2 regions of the Serratia sp. K1WW1 genome follow, and region 2 is predicted to be linked to the other one. Evidence: predicted binding sites of a transcription regulator. Region 2 holds the regulator's gene; the other holds the start of a gene.
The links. Region 2 encodes PhoB, which activates phosphate uptake and scavenging genes when phosphate is short. Its sites were predicted from a motif close to CTGTCATAAAACTGNCNNAT; they were not measured.
Positions count from the first base shown of each region.

Region 1 (10,989 bases), 570 kb from region 2:
CAATAACAATAAAAAGTGAAATGACAGAGATAAATACCAAGCTTATCGTTCTAAGGTTGTAATGAGGGGGAGTATTATTACTACTTACATCACGCAGTCTTTCATCAAGAATATGATTAGGCAATGTGTGACTGGCCATTTGCGCCCCGTTGTCTAGCCTAAGATCAACGCACTCTTCATACTCAGCAATCTCTACCGTATCTGCCACCAGCATACCACGTCTTGGGATGGTGATAATAATATCCTCCTCAAGACCTAGTTGCCGAAAGGCCTTTCGTATCATGGCAATGTTTTGGTACAGCGTATTGGTGTTAATTGGAATGCCATATTTTTCCCACACTTCCTCAAACAGTTCTTTTTGTGTAGTGATTTCAGGTTTATTTTTTAACAGAATTTGTAAACAGTTATTCGCTGGTGTGGTGAGGACAATTTCATCATACTTGTTCCCGATATCCGTCAGAGAACCTGAGCTTTTATCGTAGATAACATGATGATTTAAGATGATTTTACTGCTCATGCTCACTCTTCTATATTGATATTCTTAAAATTTTACTAATACGCATATAGAATAAAGTATGGCTATAGATTAATCAACAATTTACTAAGAAAATTCTTATGGCGCTATCGTAAACTTTAAAGTGTCATTCTGAATATAACAAACCGCGCTGAGCGCGGTTAATTGTGGCGGAGGTATAACGCCTAACATAGCTATCAGTACGAATTTAATCAGGATGAAAATGGCGGCTATCCGCCGGAGCCTCTTCACGCGGTTCCAACCCATAATCCCGCACCACCTCGGCCACCCGCAGCCGGTAATATTCCAGCACCTCATGCCTGCCACGCGCCTGGGCCTGACGGTGTTGCTCCAGATTGCGCCACTGCTGTACCGCCGCCTCGTCACGCCAGAACGACAGCGAGAGCAACTTGTCCGGCTCGCTCAGGCTCTGAAAACGTTCTATAGAGATAAAACCGTCAATCTCCGCCAGCAGCGGTTTCAACTGCGCCGCCAGCTCAAGATAGGTATCCCGCTGCCCAACGGCAGCACGTAGTTCAAAAATCACCGCGATCATTATCGTTCTCCCCAGCAGTATAAAATTCGGGCACGCGCGCATTTTGCGAAGCGCGCCAGCGAAAATGGCTTAACAGTTCGGGCTTAAGGTGGTGTTTGGATAAATGGCCGATCCCCACCAAGGCAATCAACCGTGCCCAACGTTCTCCCGGGCAGCGATGAGCACCATAACCGAAGGCAAAACTTTCCTGCGGCGTTGTCAAATGCACCAATACGCTCTGCCCTACCGCCAGCTCTTGACCATCAAGCAAGGTAGCCTGTCGCGCAAACCTGCGGGTAGTATGGATCGGCGGAGTTTGCTGCAACACCGCCAGGATCAACTCTTCTGCTGACTGATGAGGTTGATTTGCCAGCAACAGCGTCTGGCCGATTAATCCGGCGGTGCCTTCACAAGCCTGGAACAACAGCCCAATGGCATTGGCTATCGCCAACGAGCGATCGCCAATGTGTTGGCACAGTTGTTCAAACAGTGGGCCATCGGCCTGCTGCATCCGGATCTGCAACTTCCCGGCAGCCGTCGCCCCCACAGCCATCTGCTCTGCGCTGCCGCCAGGAGCAATGCAGCCCACAAAGTCCAACACCTCATCCACCAAGACAGATCGATCCCGATGGGCCACGCCCAATAAGTCAGCCAGCACGCAGATCGGCAAAGCGTAGTTAAACCGGGTGAGCTGCTCTGCCGTTGTCAAACTGGCCGCTAACCGTTGAGCCACGTAAACCGAAGCCTGACGGATCTCATCGTCGGTGATAGCGGCCAGAGCCACCTCGATCGCTCCCTTTAATTCACGCTGCACGGCACCATCATTCATACGTACCAGAGAGGCGAAAATCGATTGAGCGGGCGTCCCAATTAAAGCTGCGGGTACCTGCTCATCCATGGGGCGAACGCCGAGGTGAGGATGGGTTAAGGCTTCACGCACCGCTTGCCGCGATGCAACAGAAAAGGGGCAGGCCGTCATGGTGATTTCCTTCCGATAAGAATAGAGAGCAACCATTGTCGGGTTAGACGAGCAGCAACACTTCGGTTATTCTCGAAGTATGAATGACAATACGCTTGAAGACCGCCTGGCCGCATTGACGGCCGCTATCGCCGATCGCACCCGAGCGCGCATGCTGTGCCTGCTGATGGATGGACGCGCCTATACCGCAACGGAGCTGAGTGCGGCGGTGGACGTCGCGGCCTCCACCGCCAGCAGCCATCTGGCACGTTTGCAGGAGCAAAACCTGATCGGCTGTGTCAAACAGGGCCGCAATCGCTTTTACCGTCTGGCGGGCAAACCGGTGGCCGATATGCTGGAAAGCCTGATGGCGTTGGCCGGTGTAGAACGCCCGACGGTCAAAAGCAGCACCCCGGCCTCATTGCGTTATGCACGCACCTGCTATGACCACATGGCAGGCGAGATCGCGGTCCAATTACATCACCAGCTGCTGGCGCGGGCCTGGCTAATCGGGGATAACGACTATCAGCTCAGTGAGTCTGGGCAGGCTGCCTTGACACAGTTGGGTATCGACTGCTCCCCGGCCCCTACCCGGCGGCGCTTTGCCTGCGATTGTCTGGACTGGAGCGAACGCAAGGCCCATCTCGGTGGCGCACTGGGCGCTGCCATGTTGGCCGCATTTGAAAAACGCGGATGGGTCCAGCGCCAGCTAGACAGCCGTGAACTGCAACTGACCGCTGCCGGTAGAAAAGCGCTGAGCGCACATTTTGGCCTGGCGCTTTGAATGCCTGGCGCCTAGCTTAACTGCCATACTCAATGGGTTTACCTGTTGACGATCCCGTCCTATCCGAGGAGTTATCATGTCCGATATTAACCCATTCCCGATCGCCAAACGTTGGCCCGCCATGCATCCTGAACGGTTACAACTCTACTCGCTGCCGACCCCTAACGGAGTGAAGGTCTCCATCATGCTCGAGGAGATCGGCCTGCCCTATGAGGCACACCTGATCGACATCGGCAAAAATGAAACCTGGACGCCGGAATTCCTGTCGCTCAACCCTAACGGTAAAATCCCGGCGATCCTCGATCCCGCGGGCCCAGATGGTAAGCCGTTAGCGCTGTTCGAGTCTGGGGCTATCCTGCTGTATCTGGCAGAGAAATGCGGCAAGTTGTTACCCAAAGACCCCGCCCAACGTTATGAAACCATCCAGTGGGTGTTTTTCCAGATGGCGTCCGTTGGGCCAATGTTCGGCCAGCTAGGCTTCTTCCACAAATTCGCCGGGCGTGAATATGAAGACAAACGGCCGTTTGAGCGCTACCAGAAAGAGTCCAAACGGCTGCTGGGTGTGCTGGAAGAGCGGCTGCAAGGGCGTGATTGGATCATGGGTGCGCAATACACCATTGCCGACATTTCCCTACTCGGCTGGGTACGCAACCTGATCGGTTTTTATGAAGCACGCGACGTGGTGGAGTTCGACAGTTTCCCCCTTGTTGGCCAATGGCTGGAACGTGGGCTGGCAAGGCCTGCCGTACAGCGCGGCATCAATATTCCTGCTCGCCAAGCCTGATAACCTATTGGGATAGCCAGGAAAGGCCATCCCTTTTCCCACCTCTCTCGTCATAAAAATGTCACTTTCCTGCTCTACTCTCCGATGTAACAAAATAATGCCAACTATATTTTTGCATTACGACAAGGAGCCCTACCCATGCAGCAGTCCGTTTCTCTGATCGCCGGTGCCGTATTATCCGCGCTGTTATGTTCCACCGCCCTGGCTGACAACAATCAACTCAACAACCGCGCGGCTCGTGGCGATATTACCGAACCCGGCGGGGCACGCCGTTTGGCAGGCGATCAAACCGCCGCGCTGCAAGCGTCGCTGTCGAATAAAACCGCTAAAAACGTGATCCTGCTGATCGGCGACGGCATGGGCGATTCGGAAATCACCGGCGCACGCAACTATGCGCAAGGCGCAGGCGGTTACTTCAAAGGGATCGATGCTCTGCCGCTAACCGGCCAATACACCCACTACTCGCTGGATAAGAAAAGCCATAAGCCGGACTATGTCACCGACTCTGCCGCCTCGGCCACCGCCTGGGCTACCGGCGTCAAGACCTACAACGGCGCGTTGGGCGTAGATGTAAACGGCAAAGATCAACCGACGATTTTGGAACTGGCCAAGGCCGCGGGTAAAGCCACCGGCAACGTCTCCACGGCGGAGCTGCAAGATGCCACACCGGCAGCACTGGTTTCGCACGTAACCTCGCGCAAGTGCTACGGCCCAGAGGAAACCAGTGAGCAATGCGCCAGCAACGCGCTGGAAAACGGCGGGCATGGTTCTATCACCGAGCAGCTGATTAAAACCCGTGCCGACGTCACGCTGGGCGGCGGGGCAAAATCCTTCGCTCAGTTGGCGAAAAGCGGTGAATGGCAGGGGAAAACGTTGAAGGCCCAGGCCGCCGCATTAGGCTACCAGTGGGTGGAAGATGCCGAAAGCCTGAACGCGATTAACCTCGCCAATCAGCAAAAGCCGCTGCTGGGCCTGTTCGCGCCAGGCAATATGCCAGTACGCTGGAAGGGACCGAAAGCCTCCTACCACGGTAATCTCGATCAGCCTGCGGTGACCTGTGAGAATAACCCAGAGCGCGGCGCCAATGTGCCAACGCTGGCGGCGATGACCGAGAAAGCCATCGAGCTGCTAAAGAACAACCCCAACGGTTTCTTCCTGCAGGTGGAAGGTGCGTCCATCGACAAACAGGATCATGATGCCAACCCATGCGGCCAGTTTGGAGAAACGGTCGATCTGGATGAAGCGGTACAAAAAGCGCTGGAGTTCGCCCGCGCCGACGGTAATACCCTGGTGATCGTTACCGCCGACCACGCCCACTCCAGCCAGATTATTGCCGCCAAGGCCAAGGCGCCGGGGCTGACCCAATCATTAACCACCAAAGATGGCGCGGTGATGACCATCAGCTATGGCAACTCGGAAGAAGGCTCCCAGGGCCATACCGGTACCCAGTTGCGCGTTGCCGCTTATGGCCCGCATGCCGCCAACATCGTGGGGCTGACCGATCAGACCGACCTGTTCTTCACCATGCGCGACGCCATGAACATCAAGTAACTAACAGGCTCATTCCCCTCACCCTAACCCTCTCCCAAAAGGAGAGGGGACCGATCGAGTTCGCTGATTTTTCTGCGCAATACTTCTTTCTCATCACGTTTCGGAGCAGCACAGCCTCATCAGAGATACCGGGCTGCTCCCTCTCCCTGTGGGAGAGGGTTGGGGTGAGGGGAAACTAAACCCCTACCCCTGGCGGAGCATTTTTCGCCACGTCAATTATCCAAGTTTACCCTTGCGTAACCGCCCATGCGCGCCTATTATCAAAGAATAAACTTGGATTATTAAGTCCCATTTGACGGTTACCCGAATGTCGTCGCTGCAGGAGAATTAAACCAATGGATCGCGCCAATATCATTCACGATTTGCTGAACTGGATCGAAAACCACCTGGATCAACCGCTGCTGCTGGATAACGTGGCGGCAAAATCTGGCTACTCCAAATGGCATCTGCAACGTATGTTCCGCAGTACCACTGGCCATGCACTCGGCAGCTATATCCGCGAGCGCCGTTTGTCCAAGGCCGCACAGGCACTACGCGCCACGCCGCGTCCCATTCTGGATATCGCCCTGCAGTTCCATTTTGATTCCCAGCCTTCATTTTCCCGGGCCTTTAAAAAGCAGTTTGGTGAAACGCCAGCGGTCTATCGCCGCACGCCGCAGCAAGATGAAGTGGCCCTCTCCTCAGAACACAGCTATCGGCACAGCACACCGAGCCTGCATTCACTCTACAAGCGCCAATGCGTAGACGAAGGTTGCACCAACTGGGTCGGCCAGCGTTAAAAGTAAAAAGGCCAACGGGTGTATAAACCCATTGGCCTTTTCAGATCCCGCTAAACGGGCGCAGCAGCGCCCTAACGTATTGAACTGGCTGACGTCTTATCAGTTATATTCAAGGGTAAAGGTGGCAATCGACTTGATGGTGCCGCCCTTCATTTTCGCTGCGGTCTGGTAGTAACGCGCCTTGAGCGGCAAGGTGATGGTATTGGTCTGGTTGGCAATGGTATGCCCGGCATACACCGCCGTGCCGCTAGTGATTGGCGTTGAGTTATTGCCGGTCAGCAGTTGGACACCGACGCCGCTGGCAGCATTGCTATCCTGTACCGGCTGGAGTACACCGGGTGCATTCGAGGTATCGCGGGTATAGTCAAAACGTACGTTCACCAGCCCCTCCCCTGTACCGCCAGGCAACAGTTCCGTCCCCGTACCACCTACACAGTTGATGTTAATCGAAAAGTCCTGCTCTGCAGCGGTACTGCCCACGCCTTTAAATGCCGCAGTAGCCACCGTACTCAGGTTGATCACCTTGTTTTTGGAACCGGCATCCACCGAACAGGACGAGGTGACAATGGTGATACTGTTCGCCAACACGTGGGAGATCAGGATCGGTCTTGCAGGACCCGTCCCATCCGCATAGTAAGAAGAATACTGCCCGGGAGCCAACGCTCCGGTACCGGTATTCTGGGCAATTTTGATCACCTCAACCACAAAATACCCCTCAGCCAGATACACCCCGCCGTTGCGGTAAATCTCGTGCGGATAATAGGCACCTTCCTGCGAGCCGATCTGGCGATAAAGCCGCAACCCCACCCCCGGCACGTTGGTGGTCCAGATTTTGTCGCTGATCGAACTCGGGCCGCCTTGTAAAATGCGGCCGTACAACGTGCTATTACCGCTGCAAGAAATATTGTCATCCCGGCGGATATCGAATTTGCCAGTGGCCAGGATATCGCCCACCTTGGTATTCGGCGTAATCAATACTCTGCCGACGTTCATAATGATGTCCTGCGGCCTGGTCGTGTTAACCCGACATTGAGCATAAGCCTGTTGCCCGGCCAACATCAGTAACAACAACAGCATGGCTTGTTTAGGGCGCTGGCGCATGGCGGTGAATTTATGGATAACGTTGATCATTTGCAGCTCGCCTCGATAATTTCGTAATCAGTGCTGTTTTGTGTTTTGGCCTGGTAATTCACGGCACACTGTTGTGTTGGCTGAGTACCCCATTTCACCAATAGCAGCCCCTGTAACGCTTCGGTTCGCAGATAGATGCGGCTGCCCTGGCCGACGATGCCGATCACCTGGTTACGGGTATCCAATACTTCGGCACCAAAAGGTAATGCCGTGTTGTTCGGGCCCAGCGCATGGATAATCAGCGCCTGACCTTTGATGGTCTTGAACTCCAGCTTGGCAATCGCACCGGCATAAGGCGCTACCTGCTGGCTGCTGCTTTCCAGCTCAACATCGCGTGACATGCCGTTAGGATCCAGCGTGACGTTAGTCATGCGGTATGGGGCAACATAAGGCACCACCGCATAGCCGTTATCATCGATTCGCACCCCAGGAGAGTTGGTAACGATAGCCCCTGCGGCATCCGGCGCTTCAACCAGCACCATGGTCTGGCCACGCTGAGGCGTCATGGTCACGCCGCCGCTATGGGCCACAATGCTGCCGGAAGCCCCGATGGACGACTGGCGGAAATCGCGGCCATAGCTGTAAGAACCGTTCATGGTGGCGAAACGACTGCGATATTCGCCATTCACACTGGTGTTGGTCCCACCGCTTTGGTCGTTAGCCAAGGTGGCGCTGTAGCTGATGTTGTTATCCTCCCCGGTGGAGCCATTAATCCCGATGCGGCTGCTGTCGTAGCCTTGATCGTTGTAGGCCAAGGCGCTGTTCAGGCTGATGTTTTGCGAGCCAATGTTGAACGGGATCGAGAAGTTCAGGAAGTAACGGGTTTCATCGTGGTTATAAGTATCGGTGGTACGCATGGCGGACAAACCGTAGGTAACTCGGCCGATGAAGTTGTTGTAACCCACCTGATACTGTTTGGAGGTACCGCCACGGTTCCAGTAATCGCGCACCGAACCGGTGATATACAGCGATCCCAGATTGGCACCCAGCCCCTGGTTCAGCGTGAGCTGATATTCACTGCGCTGGCGGTTAACCGCATCGGCACTTAAGCCCCGGCTCTCGTTATCACGGGCATACACCGCATCACGCAGTGACAGATAGCCGGAAGTCGAGTAGCGGTAGGCCGCAATGGTGAAGTTGGTGTTGGTTTCCGACATCAGCTTGCTGTAGCTGATTTTGTAGCTCTGGCCGGACATATCGCCCTGTTTCAGGCGGGTGTTGGCCTGGGTCACGTCGACGGCAAAAGCCCCCAACGGTGTTGCCACCGCACTCCCCAGCAGCACCGCGCTGTAACCGTCACTCACGGTCGCCCCGGTATAACCGGTCAGAATATTGGTAAACCCGCGCTGATAAGTCGCCTGGAACATCTCGGGCAAGGTATGTAAATTATCATCGCGAACTTGGCCCGCAGTTAACGCATAGCGCTGGATCCCCGGGCGTAACATCTGCGCCACCGAAGCATAGGGAACGCTGAACTGGCGCACGGAACCATCGGCCTCATTGACCGTCACGTCCAGATCGCCGCCGTAGCCGGTAGGGAACAGATCGTTTATCACGAACTCGCCCGGCGCTACCGTGGTTTGGTAGATCAGCTGGTTGTTCTGGCGAATCTCTACCAGAGCGTTGCTTTGCGCCACGCCGCGCACTACCGGCGCATAGCCGTTAAGGGAGTCCGGCAGCATGCGATCGTCGGTGCTCAGTTGCGCACCGCGAAAACCGATCGAATCAAAGAAGTCCCCGCTGGTAAACGCATCCCCCAAGGTCAGCATACCGCGCACAGCCGGAATGGCACGCTGCGCATAGGTGGCCGTGTTCTGCCAATGGGTGCTTTCCTGACTACGCCAGTTCACGTTAGAGTCATGGCGCAGCTGCCAACCGGCAATGTTCACCCCGGCGTTCATCGTCAGATAAGCGTTGGTCGAGTCCGAGTTGCCACCGGAATTGGAGCTGTGCGAATTAAAGGCGTTGAAGTTATAGGACAGAAAACCAGCGGTGATGCCGCGATCCCAGAATTTCGGGTCGACATAACCACGTGCGGTACGGCGCAGCGCGACCTGCGGAACGCTGACATCCATTCGCAAGGTGCTGGTATTGAGGCGGTAAGACGCTTCCGGCACCCATTCCCCCAGCGGCTTGCAGCTGCTGGTCGTCACCGCCGGATCGCTACCCATTGCCGCAGTATCGACGCCAAACTCTTCCAGAGACAGCAGGCTAAAGCAGGTATCGGCACTGTCTTTACCCGGCACGCTCTTGAATTCGATGTTCTTTTTGCCCTTCCATTCCCCATTGACGTAAACATCCAGAGAATATTTCCCCGCCAATACCGGGTTGCCGTCACGAAAGCGCGAAAGGTCCACACCCTGCGCCTGACCAACCAGGAAATTGCTGTTGAAAGTGGCTTCGATCGGTGCAGCGGCCTGGTTGGCATCGCTTTGAGCCGCTGCCAGGGAAAATGCCGGGGTGGTCAGGCAAAGGGCACTACCGGCCAACAGCAGGATGGATCTGTAGTTGAAAAGTGCCGACTTCACGGCGGCAGAGATAGGTAACTCGTTCATATCCATGCATTCCTTTACCAAATTAAGCGTCCCCGCTGGCTGACTTCACCTCGCGGCACGGGGCTTTCCAGGAGTTACTTTTGCTGATTTTTGCTGCGTTGAACCCGGCCACCAAAGTCATTGATGGTGGTGTACTCAATATCAGCGATGCGTGAACTGTCACCGGAAAAGGCCAGTGTTTTTTCCTGGCCAGGTGCCAGCATGTCGCCATGCGGTGCCAACGCGACTTTCTTGCGATTGGCAACGGCATTGATTTCGGTGAAGGAAACATAAAACGGCGTGGGATTTTTCACTTTCACACCGGCCGCCACGAAGCTCCACTGCAGTTTTTCTGGCGCGTCATTGGCTACGCCGCTCAGACCTTCCGGGCGATAGAACAACTTCACACGGGTTCTGAAGGCCACCTGCAGGAAGTTTTCTGGCGTGGTGTCGGCGGCCGTTCCGGTTGGTGCAGGGGGAATTTCCAGCACGTTCAACCAGAACAGAGATTCTTTGTCTTGCGTCAACGCCGTAGTGGTCAGCGAAACGCGCAGCGCCTGGCCGCCGTTGGGCTCAATACGGCTGATCGGAGGCGAAATAATAAAGGGAGCCTTGCTGTTTTCTGGCGTCGTTTCCGCGTTGCCCTCATCGATCCAGGCCTGGACCAGCGCTGGGGCGGTCCCATTATTGGATAGTTGCACGGTCACTTCCCGCTGTTTGGCCGGATAAATAACGCGTGTGCCGTTCACAATAACGCTGGCAAAAGCGCTGCTGCTGAAAAGCACGGCCATCAGCATTACGCTGTATTTCTTAAACGATGTTTTCATTTCAATATCACTACTATAGAAATACAGCGGGGGAAAAGTTTCCACCCGCCAGAATAAATACCCGATGATTTTCACTCCCTGCAATTAGAGGCTATCAGGGCGAAACAATTCGCCCCGAAAGGTCACAGGGAGGAAACAACATTTAACTAGAAAAGGGACGGGTAATAACTTATTGGTAGATGATGGTGTATTGTACGTTTGAAGTTACATCACCAGCGCCCGCCGCTGCGGTTGCGAAATATTCCGCATAGTAGTTCAGGTCTGCTGAATCACCTTCATTGGCAACGGTAACCCACTGGGAGTTAGCCTGTGCACCGTTGTTGGTGGCAGCCAGAATTGGCAGGAACTGGTTGTTGCTACCCAACAGCTGGATTTGCACGTTGGTCGCAGCATTGGTTTTGGTTTGGTTATTCAAACGACCCGTTTTGAAATCAACGGTTGAACCTGGTTCGAAATAGGTTGCTACCTGGCCTTTAGAACATTTGGTCAGGTTAATCGCGAATGGAGTACGGCCCGCAGTAGCGCTAACCGCATTCAGGGTAGAAGAAGATACCGTCGGCAGAGTAACGGTAAAATCTTTACCACCCGGGGT
Region 1 covers NZ_CM147697.1:4,010,751-4,021,739, forward strand. Annotated here, with positions in the region: gene ACX9GU_RS18100 (winged helix-turn-helix domain-containing protein) at 1-517, opposite strand, end outside; gene ACX9GU_RS18105 (antibiotic biosynthesis monooxygenase family protein) at 723-1,070, opposite strand; gene ACX9GU_RS18110 (cytochrome P450) at 1,051-2,028, opposite strand; gene ACX9GU_RS18115 (ArsR/SmtB family transcription factor) at 2,108-2,791, shown strand; gene ACX9GU_RS18120 (glutathione S-transferase N-terminal domain-containing protein) at 2,868-3,575, shown strand; gene phoA (alkaline phosphatase) at 3,714-5,126, shown strand; gene ACX9GU_RS18130 (helix-turn-helix domain-containing protein) at 5,462-5,905, shown strand; gene ACX9GU_RS18135 (fimbrial protein) at 6,005-7,036, opposite strand; gene ACX9GU_RS18140 (fimbria/pilus outer membrane usher protein) at 7,033-9,591, opposite strand; gene ACX9GU_RS18145 (fimbrial biogenesis chaperone) at 9,666-10,397, opposite strand; gene ACX9GU_RS18150 (fimbrial protein) at 10,567-10,989, opposite strand, start outside.
Region 1: phoA (alkaline phosphatase) is a predicted target of PhoB. The motif match lies at 3,623-3,642, and genes of this name have one in related genera.

Region 2 (10,989 bases):
CGAGTGGGCCTGAAAATACGGTGATGCACCTTGGATGAGAAGACTCGCTGATTTTTCTGCGTAATGCCTTTACTCCCCAGTTTCCGAAGCAGCACGAACCATCCAAGTGCTCCGGGCAGCTCCCTCTCCCTGTGGGAGAGGGTTGGGGTGAGGGGCAATCTTACTGTGTCAATACGGCTCGCTTTTTCTGGCGGTTCACCTTGATGTAGTAGCCCAGCAGCAGCACCGCGACCCACACCAGCCCGGCATACAGGGAAATACGCGTCGTTGGGAAGTAACCGATCAGGCCGATGATAAACACCAGGAAGATGATGGCAACCACCGAGGTGAATACCCCACCGCGCAGTGGGAACGCCAGCTTGCTGACCTGATCCTTGCTCAAGCTGCGGCGGAAAGCGATCTGCGAGAACAGGATCATGATCCACACCCACACGGTGGCAAAGGTCGCCAGTGAGGCAATCACCAGGAACACGCTTTCCGGCATGATGTAGTTGAGATACACGGCGATCAGCATGGCCGCCATCATCACTACCACCGTCACCCATGGAATACCGCGTTTGGAGATTTTGCTGAATACCTGCGGGGCATGCCCCTGCTCTGCCAGGCCATGCATCATACGGCCAACGCCGAACACGTCGCTGTTAATCGCCGACAGTGAGGCGGTGATCACCACGAAGTTAAGAATACCTGCCGCAATGGTGATCCCCATATGCTGGAAGGTCAGCACAAACGGGCTACCGTTGGTCCCCACCTGGTTCCACGGATAGATGGACATGATGACGAACAGCGTCCCGACGTAGAACACCAGGATACGCCAAGGTACCGAGTTGATGGCCTTGGGGATCGACACTTTAGGATCTTTGGCTTCACCGGCGGTAATCCCGATAATTTCAATCCCACCGTAGGCAAACATCACCAGCTGTAGCGACAGGATCATGCCAATAAAGCCGTTACTGAAGAAGCCGCCATTGACCCACAGGTTGTGTATCCCGGTCGGTTGCCCCCCGTTGCCGATGCCCCAGACGATGATACCGATACCGGCGACGATCATGATGATAATGGTCGCCACCTTGAAGAATGAGAACCAGAACTCCAGTTCACCGAACACCTTCACGCTCATCAGGTTGATGGCACCGATAATCAGCACCACGCTCAACACCCAGATCCAATGCGGCACTTCCGGGAACCAGACACCCATGTAGATGCCGAAAGCCGTCACGTCGGCAATGGCAACGATCAGGATCTCAAAGCAATAGGTCCAACCGGTAATGTAACCCGCCATCGGGCCGAGATAATCCTGGGCATAGCGCGAGAACGAGCTGGCCTGCGGGTTATTCACCGACATTTCGCCCAGTGCGCGCATGATAATAAAGGCAATGATACCGCCGATCAGGTAAGCCAGCAGGACGCTGGGGCCAGCCATTCTGATGGCCTCTGCGGAGCCGTAAAACAGACCGGTACCAATGGCCGAGCCCAGGGCCATAAAACGAATGTGGCGCGTGCTGAGGCCACGCTTGAGCTTATTGGCTGGAGCTGCGGTGGGTGACTGTTGTTGCATGAAAATGACCCGTCTTTATTTAAACGTAAAAAAGCCACGGACAAGTCCGTGGCCTAAAATTCAGACCGTAGGTTTAAGGGTGAGCAGTCACTTGGCTGCGTGCAAAAACCCGATCATAAATCGCGACCAGTACCAGCATCAGCAGCGAAGGTGGCAACCATGCCAGCCCCTGCGCCGCCAGCGGCAGGTGATTGGTCCATTCTGGCATCAAATGCTGGAAGTTGGACGCTTTCACCGCATCAAGGATACCAAACAACAGGCTGACTAACATCACCGGCGCAACAATACGTGATGCACTGTTCCACCAACGCAGGGTGAAACTCAGCAGCACCAGCACGATGCAAGGTGGATAGATCGCAGTCAGCACCGGGATCGAAATCTGGATCAGGTGGCTCAGGCCGAGGTTGGAAACCACCATCGAGAACAGGCCGAGAATGAATACCAGCGTTTTGTATGAGAACGGCAGGTATTGCTCGAAGAACTCCGCACAGGCACAGGTCAGGCCCACCGCGGTCACCATACAGGCGATGAAGATCAGCGCCGCCAGGAAGAAGCTGCCCAGGCCGCCGAAGGTATTTTGCACGTAGGCATGCAGCACTACCGCGCCATTGGTGGCATCTGGCGTCAGCACGCCGCTGCCGGAGCCCAGCTTGAACAGGCTCAGGTAGACCAGCGTCAGGCCCACACCGGCGATCAGACCGGCCAGGATGGTATAACGGGTCAGCAGACCAGCGTCCTTCACCCCACGAGAACGTGCGGCGTTAACGATAACGATACCGAACACCATGGCGCCCAGCGTATCCATCGTCAGATAGCCGTTAACAAAACCGGAAGAGAACGGCACGGTTTGGTAGGCATCTACCGCCGGGATCGGTGTCCCAGCAGGCCACAACACTGCGGCAATACCCAGCACGGCCAACGCCACAATCTTCAGCGGAGCCAGAATATGGCCCACGGTGTCAAGCAAGCGGCCCGGATAGAGCGAGATGCCAATCACCAGTGCGAAATAGACCAGGCTGTAGATAAACAGCGGCATGGCACCGTCACCGGTCAACGGCGCAATACCCACTTCAAAGGAAACGGTAGCGGTGCGCGGGGTGGCAAACAGCGGGCCAACGGCCAGATAGCACACCGTTGCCAGCAGCAGGCCAGCGCTACGGCCAATCGGTGAGCTTAATGCATCAACGCCGCCGCCAACGCGAGCCAAGGCAATCACGGTGAGAACCGGTAGACCGACGGCGGTGATCAGGAAACCAATTGCCGCAGTCCAGACGTGTTCGCCAGACTGCAAACCCACCATCGGCGGGAAGATGATGTTCCCGGCTCCGACGAATAAGGCAAAGGTCATAAAACCCAAAGCCAGAATATCTTTTGACGCTAAACGATGACTCATAATCTGTTGTGCTGCCTGTTGAAATAAAAAATTGCCGATAAGCATGGTGGCAAAAGTGCCCCACTTCGGTTCGGTTGCCGGCCTGCTCTCTCATCGTAATACTCATGGGCAACAGACAGCGCGCAATAGCGGCGTCTGACCTTGATAAAGGCGAATACTCATGATGACGAGCAGATTTTTAGACGTTTTTTCCCCTGCTGAATTCCAGGTCGCAATCACCACGGAATGCAGAGGAAAATGGAGGTTTAGTCCGGCAATAGGGGGATAGTTAAACGTTTATAGTGCCAAAAGGCAACACGCAGGACAGAAAGCAGAGTGATCGTCCAGATAATATTGCTCATCCAGTCGAACATAGGGGTTATCAATAAATATGCACTACATGATTTGTATTATTTTTGAGCACATCACTCACGAAATGTGAAACAAATGGTTACATAGTGCGTGAAAACACCAATAACCAGATGCTAAACGCGTGTCATGTGCTCATTTTACTGGCACTTACCAGACCGACGCTGCGATATTGACCACACTACGCAGCTTATCCCACTGCTGCAGCTCACTCAGGCTGTTGCCCTCTTCGGTAGAGGCAAAGCCACACTGCGTGCTCAGGCATAGCTGTTTGATATCGACGAACTGCGTTGCTTCCTTGATGCGTTGTTGCACCACCGCCGGATCTTCCAGCTCACCGGTCTTGGTGGTGATCAACCCTAGCACCACCTGCTGTTTGCCCGGCCTGATAAAACGCAGTGGCTCAAAACCGCCAGATCGTTCGTTATCATATTCCAGGAAGAAGGCATCAATATTGACCTGGCCAAACAGGATTTCCGCCACTGGCTCATAGCCGCCTTCCGAGATCCAGGTGGAACGGAAGTTACCACGACAAACGTGTAGACCAATGGTCAAGTCTTCCGGCTTCCCGGCGATGGCTTTATTCAACACCTCTGCGTAGGTACGGGCCAATTGCTCAGGATCTTCACCCCGCTCACGGATCTGGCGCTTCTGATCGTCGGAGCACAGATAGGCCCAGACGGTATCGTCAAGCTGCAGGTAGCGGCAGCCAGCGTCGTAAAAGGCTTTGATCGCATCGCGGTAGGTTTGTGCCAGATCGTCAAAGTAGCTATCCAGATCCGGGTACACCCGCGGGTCGATCGCCTTACGGCCACCGCGGAAATGCAGCACGCTCGGGCTCGGGATGGTCATCTTCGGCACAGCGTCACCGGCTACGCTTTTCAGGAAACGGAAATCCTCCAGCATCGGATGGTTGCTAAAGCCCAGTTTGCCGGTCACCTTGATGCTGCGGGCCTTGGTTTGCACGCCGTTAAACTGAATGCCCTGCTCCACGTCGTAGCCTTCTACACCATCAAGCCCCTCAAGGAAGTCGAAGTGCCACCAGGCACGACGGAACTCGCCATCGGTCACAACCTGTAAGCCGATCTCTTGCTGTTTGCCGACAATATGGCGGATTTGCTCGTTTTCTACTGCGCGCAGCTGAGCCGCGTCGATCTCACCATTCTGGAACTGCTGACGGGCCGTTTTCAGCGCCGCAGGGCGCAACAGGCTACCGACAACGTCGGCGTGAAAGGCATGGCTGGCTTTGGACATGTTCTGCTCCGATGATGCACTGAGGGCTAGCCGCCGTCAGTTCCAATCATTGACAAGTTGAATTATTACGCTGGGTTACAAATGGACATCCAGACGTCTACACTGCTTGAGTGCATCCTTTCATGTCACCGGTCACCCGGCAATGGAGAAATTTTCATTGGAGTTGAATTAAATTCAAGTTGGCCGGACTAATCCAGCCCCAATAGCGTACGGGTTTTGCTCAGCGTAGCCGGCGGCAGCGGCAGATAGCCGTCGTGATTTACCAGCTCCTGCCCCTGCGCAGACAGTACACGGTCGAGGAATGCCGCCGTCAGGGGTTCCAGCGGCTGGTTGGGAGCTTTGTTGATGTAGATATACAGGTAGCGCGCCAGCGGATAGCTACCGTTACGCACGTTGGTTTCGCTAGGTTCAACATAACGGTCACCCGTTTCTGCCAGGGGCAACAGCCGCACCCCGCTGGCACGAAAACCGATGCTGGCATAGCCAATGCCGTTTAACGATCCGGCCACCGCCTGCACCACCGAGGCCGACCCCGGCAGTTCATTCACCCGCGCCATAAAATCACCACCGCATAACGCACGCAGTTTGAAATACCCATAGGTACCCGAGGCGGAGTTGCGGCCAAAGCGTTGCAAGGCACGCTGCTGCCAGCCGCCCTGCAGCCCCAGCTCTCCCCAGCGGCTAATCGGCGTGTTTTCCCCGCAGCGGCGGGTAGCGGAAAAGATTTGATCCAGCTGTTGCAGATTCAAGCCAGGTAGCGGATTGTCCTGATGCACCAGCACCACCAGCGCATCAACCGCGACCGGCACCGCCAGCGGCGCATAGCCATAGCGATGCTCAAATGCTGATACCTCCGCGGCTTTCATTGGCCGGCTCATTGGCCCAAGCTGCGCCGCTCCTGCCGCCAATGCCGTGGGTGCCGTCGAGGAACCGGCAGCCTGCAGTTGCAGGTTCACGTTGGGATAGTGTCGGCTGAAATCCTGCCCCCACAGCGCCATCAGGTTGGCCAGGGTGTCGGAACCTACGCTGGACAGGTTACCGGAAAGCATGCCGTCCGGAGCAGCCACGGCCCCGCGGCCAACCGACAACAGTAGGCAAAGCAGCAAAGCTTGGGTAAATCGATTCATGGCGGGCTACCTGTTAATTTTTCACCGCATTCTCTGCTAAAGCCGCGGGAACAATCAACCGGTTAGGCAAGGTAAAGATAAAACGGGTGCCAATGCCTGGCTCACTGAGGATCTCCAGCCGCGAATCATGATGGCTGAGCGCATGCTTCACGATCGCCAACCCGAGCCCACTGCCGCCGGTCTGGCGCGAACGTGCTTTATCGACACGATAGAAACGCTCCGTCAGGCGCGGGATATGTTCGGCACCAATGCCCGGCCCGTTATCGCTGACCTGGAACTGAGCCCCCTGCGGCGTCTGCTGCCAGCTCACTTCGATATTGGTGCCCGCCGGAGTATGGTTGACGGCGTTGTACACCAGATTGGAAACCGCGCTGCGCAGCTGATCCTCGTTACCGAACACCTGCAGATTTTCATTCACCCGGAAATTGATCTGATGATTACCGCCGCTGAGCGATTGCGCCTCACGCTGCAATACCCGCAGCATTAACGGAATATCGACCTTCTCGTTCATATCCACGTTTGGCGCGGCCTCGATCCTGGAGAGCGTGAGCAACTGCTTTACCAAGCCATCCATGCGTCTGGTCTGCTCTTGCATGGTGCCCAAGGCTTTGCCACGCAGCGAACCATCCAGCTCTTCATCGCTCATCATCTCCAGATAGCCTTGCAGCACCGTTAGCGGCGTACGTAGCTCATGACTGACGTTGGCAAAGAAGTTGCGTCTGGCCCCCTCCAGTTGACGCATCTGGGTCACATCACGTGCCACCATCAGCAATTGGCCTTCGGAATAGGGCATGATACGGAATTCGACAAAGTGCTCGTTATTCAGTTGTAACGTCAGCGGCCGGGTAAATTCTTGCTGTTGCAGATAATGGCTGAATTCCGGATAGCGCAGCAGGTTGAGAATGTGTTGGCCATTATCTTCCGGCCAGCGAAAGCCCAGCAGATGCTGTGCCAGGCCGTTACACCAGAAGATATTGCCCTCAACGGTGGTCATCACCACCGCATCCGGTAAGGATTCGGCCCCGCTGCGAAAGCGTTTGATCAACAGCGCCAGCTCACGGCGGCGGCGGCGGTTACGCTGCTGCATCTGGTACAGGCCATAGAACAGCGGTTCCCAGCTCCAGCGGCCCGGCGGCGGCGTCATGCTGCGGTCCACCCACAGCCAGTGGGAAAGTTTGAGTTGGTTATAGAAGTTCCAGGCCAGCGCGGCCAGCACCGAAACCAACAGCAGCCAGGGCAGATAACCGAAAATCAGCCCCAGCAATAAGGCAGGCAGGCAAAAAAGGGCCAGCTCCAGCGCCAGCCTCTTCCACGATAAACGTTCTAGCACGGTAACCTCTCCAGCGCAGTGCGATCAGTAGCGCGTTGAGAACCGATAACCGGTGCCGCGAACGGTTTGAACCATCTTGTCATGACCACTGGTCTCCAGCGCCTTACGCAGCCGGCGGATATGCACATCAACGGTGCGGTCTTCCACATAAACGTTAGTGCCCCAGACGTGATTAAGCAACTGTTCGCGGCTATAAACACGCTCCGGATGAGTCATAAAGAAGTGCAGCAGTTTGAACTCGGTCGGCCCCATCTCCAGCGCCTGCTCATTGGCCATCACCCGGTGCGAGGAAGGATCCAGGCTTAGCCCCTGCATTTCAATCACTTCTTCTACTGCCATCGGTGAAATACGGCGCATCACCGCCTTGATACGTGCCACCAGTTCCTTGGGCGAGAAAGGTTTGGTGATGTAATCATCCGCGCCAACCTCCAGGCCACGTACCCGATCTTCTTCTTCACCGCGCGCGGTCAGCATCATCACCGGGATATCCCGGGTCATCGCCTCGCGCTTCATATGCTTGATAAACTGAATGCCGGAACCTCCCGGTAACATCCAGTCCAGTAACACCAAATCAGGGAACGGCTCAGACAGGCGCGTGACGGCACTGTCATAATCCTCGGCTTCCAACGGTTGGTAACCATTCTGTTCCAACACAAAGCACACCATCTCACGGATCGGCGCTTCGTCTTCCACCACCAGTATGCGTCTTGCCATCGTCAATCCTGCCAATGTGTTAGCGATCTCAGTTGATTGCGGTCGCCATTATGCGTCAGTTTTGTGACACTTTTATGAAAAAAAAGCCCCATTAATGGCAGTAAGCATAGCGATTATTTCTGACGGCAAACAAAAATCATTCGGCCCCCTGCTTGATTGAGCCACGACAGGAGAGGTCCCCCCCTTTATAATCGTCGCCATTATGTTGTCGCCCTGGGAGTTTTATGCGCCTGATCCATACCTCCGACTGGCATTTGGGCCAGTACTTTTTCACCAAAAGCCGCGCCGCCGAGCATCAGGCCTTCTTACGTTGGCTGATAGAACAGGTGGAACAGCAGCGGGTGGATGCGCTGATCGTCGCAGGCGATTTGTTCGATACCGGCTCTCCGCCCAGCTACGCCCGCGAGCTGTACAACCGCTTTGTGGTGGAGCTGCAACGCACCGGCTGCCAGCTGGTGGTGCTGGGCGGCAACCACGACTCCGTAGCCACGCTGAATGAATCGCGTGAGCTGCTTTCCTGCCTGAACACCACCGTGATTGCCAACGCGCAAAGCGAGCTTGAGCAGCAAATCGTGGTGCTCAACCAGCTTGATGGTCAACCTGGTGCGGTGCTCTGCGCCATCCCGTTCCTGCGCCCACGAGATCTGCTCACCAGCCGCGCCGGTGAGTCTGGCAACCAAAAGCAGCAGGCCCTGCAAGAAGCCATCGCCGAGCATTACCACAACCTGTATCAGGCAGCTTGTGCGCGCCGCGATGCGTTGGGTTTGCCACTGCCGATCGTCGCCACTGGCCATTTAACCACCGTGGGCGTCACCACCTCGGATTCAGTACGGGATATCTATATCGGCACGCTGGACGCTTTTCCGGCTCAGGCGTTCCCTCCTGCCGATTACATTGCGTTAGGGCATATCCATCGCGCGCAGAACGTCGCCAAATCCGAGCATATCCGCTACAGCGGCTCACCAATCCCACTGAGCTTTGACGAGTTAGGCAAAGCCAAAAGCGTGTTTATGGTCGATTTTGCCGACGGAGCATTGCAACAGATCGCGCCACTGGAGATCCCCGCCTTCCAGCCCATGCAGCTGATCAAAGGTGATTTGCAGCAAATAGAGGCGCAATTACAGCAGTTTGCCTATTATCAGGGCGAACTTCCAGTTTGGCTGGATATCGAAGTGGCCACCCAGGATTACCTCAGCGATATTCAGCGCCGCATTCAACAGTTGGCGGAAGATTTACCGGTTGAAGTGGTGCTGCTGCGGCGCAGTAAAGAGCAACGTAGCCAGAGCATTGCCCAGCAGGATAAAGAAACCTTGAATGAATTAAGCGTGGGCGAAGTCTTCGAGCGCCGGTTGGCGTTGGAAGCAGAGATGGCCGAACCGCGCCAACAGCAGATGCGGCAGATGTTCCAGCAGGTGGTAGAAACCTTGCATCACCATGAGGAGCCATCTGCATGAAGATCCTGAGCCTAAGGCTGAAAAACCTGAACTCGCTACAGGGCGAGTGGAAAATCGACTTCACGGCGGAACCCTTCGCCAGCAACGGCCTGTTTGCCATCACTGGCCCCACCGGAGCGGGTAAAACCACCCTGCTGGATGCCATCTGCCTGGCCCTCTATCACCAGACGCCACGCCTGGAAGTCAGCGCTAGCCAGAACGAATTGATGACCCGCCACACCGCCGAATCGCTGGCCGAAGTGGAGTTTGAGGTCAAAGGCGTCGGCTATCGCGCCTTCTGGAGCCAACGCCGGGCGAAAAACGATCCGGACGGCAACCTGCAGGCTCCCAAGGTGGAGCTGGCGCTGCGGGAAGATGGCAAAATCCTGGCGGATAAAATCTCCGATAAAAAGGAGCTGATTGCCGCGATCACCGGCCTGGATTTTGGCCGCTTCACCAAATCGATGATGCTGTCGCAGGGGCAGTTCGCCGCCTTCCTGAACGCCAAGGCCAACGAACGTGCCGAACTGTTGGAAGAACTGACCGGCACCGAGATTTATGGACGGCTATCGGCACAGGTATTCGAACAGCACAAACAGGCGAAAAGCGATCTGGACGCTTTGCACCACCGTGCCAGCGGGATTGAACTGCTTAATGATGAGCAGCGCCAGGCGTTGGAAAACCAGCTCAACGAGCTCGGCGCTGAAGAGCAACTTCTCAGCCAACAATCACAGCGGCAACAACATCAGTTGAGCTGGCTGCAACGCTGGCACACCATTCAGCAACAGACCCAGGATTATCAGCAACAGCTGTCTGGCGTGCAGCAGGAGTATCAACTGGCCGAACCGCAGCTGCAGCAATTAGCTCGCAGTGAGCCCGCCGAGAAACTGCGCCCGTTGCTTAATGAGCGTAATCGTTGTCAGCAGGATCGTTTAGCGTTGCAGCAACAGATCGAACAGTTGGCTCAGCAGCAAGAGCGTCAATTGGCCGAACTGACCCCGTTACAACAGCAGTTGGAGCAGGCGCAAAAGGCCAGACAGGCCCAGGCGGAACATCAGCAACAGCAGCAGACGCTGATGGATGACAAGGTGTTGCCGCTCGATCATCAGATAGCTCAGTTACAAAACCAACTGGCAGAAGCGCGTAAACAGCATGCAGAGAGCCAGCGGCAGAGCGAAGAGCTGCGGCGCACGCTGGAACAACTCATCGAAAGACGCGGCCAACTGGCTACCCTGGCGGGTCAATATCAGACCAGGCAGCTTGAACTCACGGCGGCGTTGGATAGCCAACTCCAGCAGCAAGCCACGTTAGAGGCGCAATCCTCGCTGGAGAAACTGCGTCACCGCCAGGCCGAACTGAGTGGCTTGCGCCCGGTTCGCCAGCAGTTGTCGAAACTGGCCTTATTGTTCCAGCAGAACCAGCAGCGCCTTGAGCAACAGCGGCTCGAATTCACTACGCTTCAAAAACAGCTAACCGAAGTAGAAACCCAGCTCGATACGGTGCGCCAGCAGTATAAACAGCAAAAGGCGCACCTGACAGACGTTGAGAAAACGCTCGAACTGGAAAAACGCATCGTCAGTCTGGAAGCCGAGCGGGCGCGTCTGCAAACCGATGCCCCCTGCCCGCTGTGCGGCTCCACGCACCATCCGGCGATCGAGCAATATCAGGCTGTCAAACCGTCAGAAACGGAGCAGCGCGTCGCTCAATTGCGCATCCAAACCGAAGAGCTACACACTAAAGGAACAGAACTGCGCGCACGCAGTGAAAGCCTGAAAGAGCAGCAGCAACGCCTGCAAACGCAGTTGAACCAGGAACTCGAGCAGCAGGAGAGC
Region 2 covers NZ_CM147697.1:4,584,583-4,595,571, forward strand. Annotated here, with positions in the region: gene proY (proline-specific permease ProY) at 161-1,558, opposite strand; gene brnQ (branched-chain amino acid transport system II carrier protein) at 1,632-2,951, opposite strand; gene ACX9GU_RS20810 (cobalamin-independent methionine synthase II family protein) at 3,450-4,553, opposite strand; gene ACX9GU_RS20815 (PstS family phosphate ABC transporter substrate-binding protein) at 4,742-5,680, opposite strand; gene phoR (phosphate regulon sensor histidine kinase PhoR) at 5,694-7,010, opposite strand; gene phoB (phosphate response regulator transcription factor PhoB) at 7,035-7,724, opposite strand; gene sbcD (exonuclease subunit SbcD) at 7,949-9,178, shown strand; gene sbcC (exonuclease subunit SbcC) at 9,175-10,989, shown strand, end outside.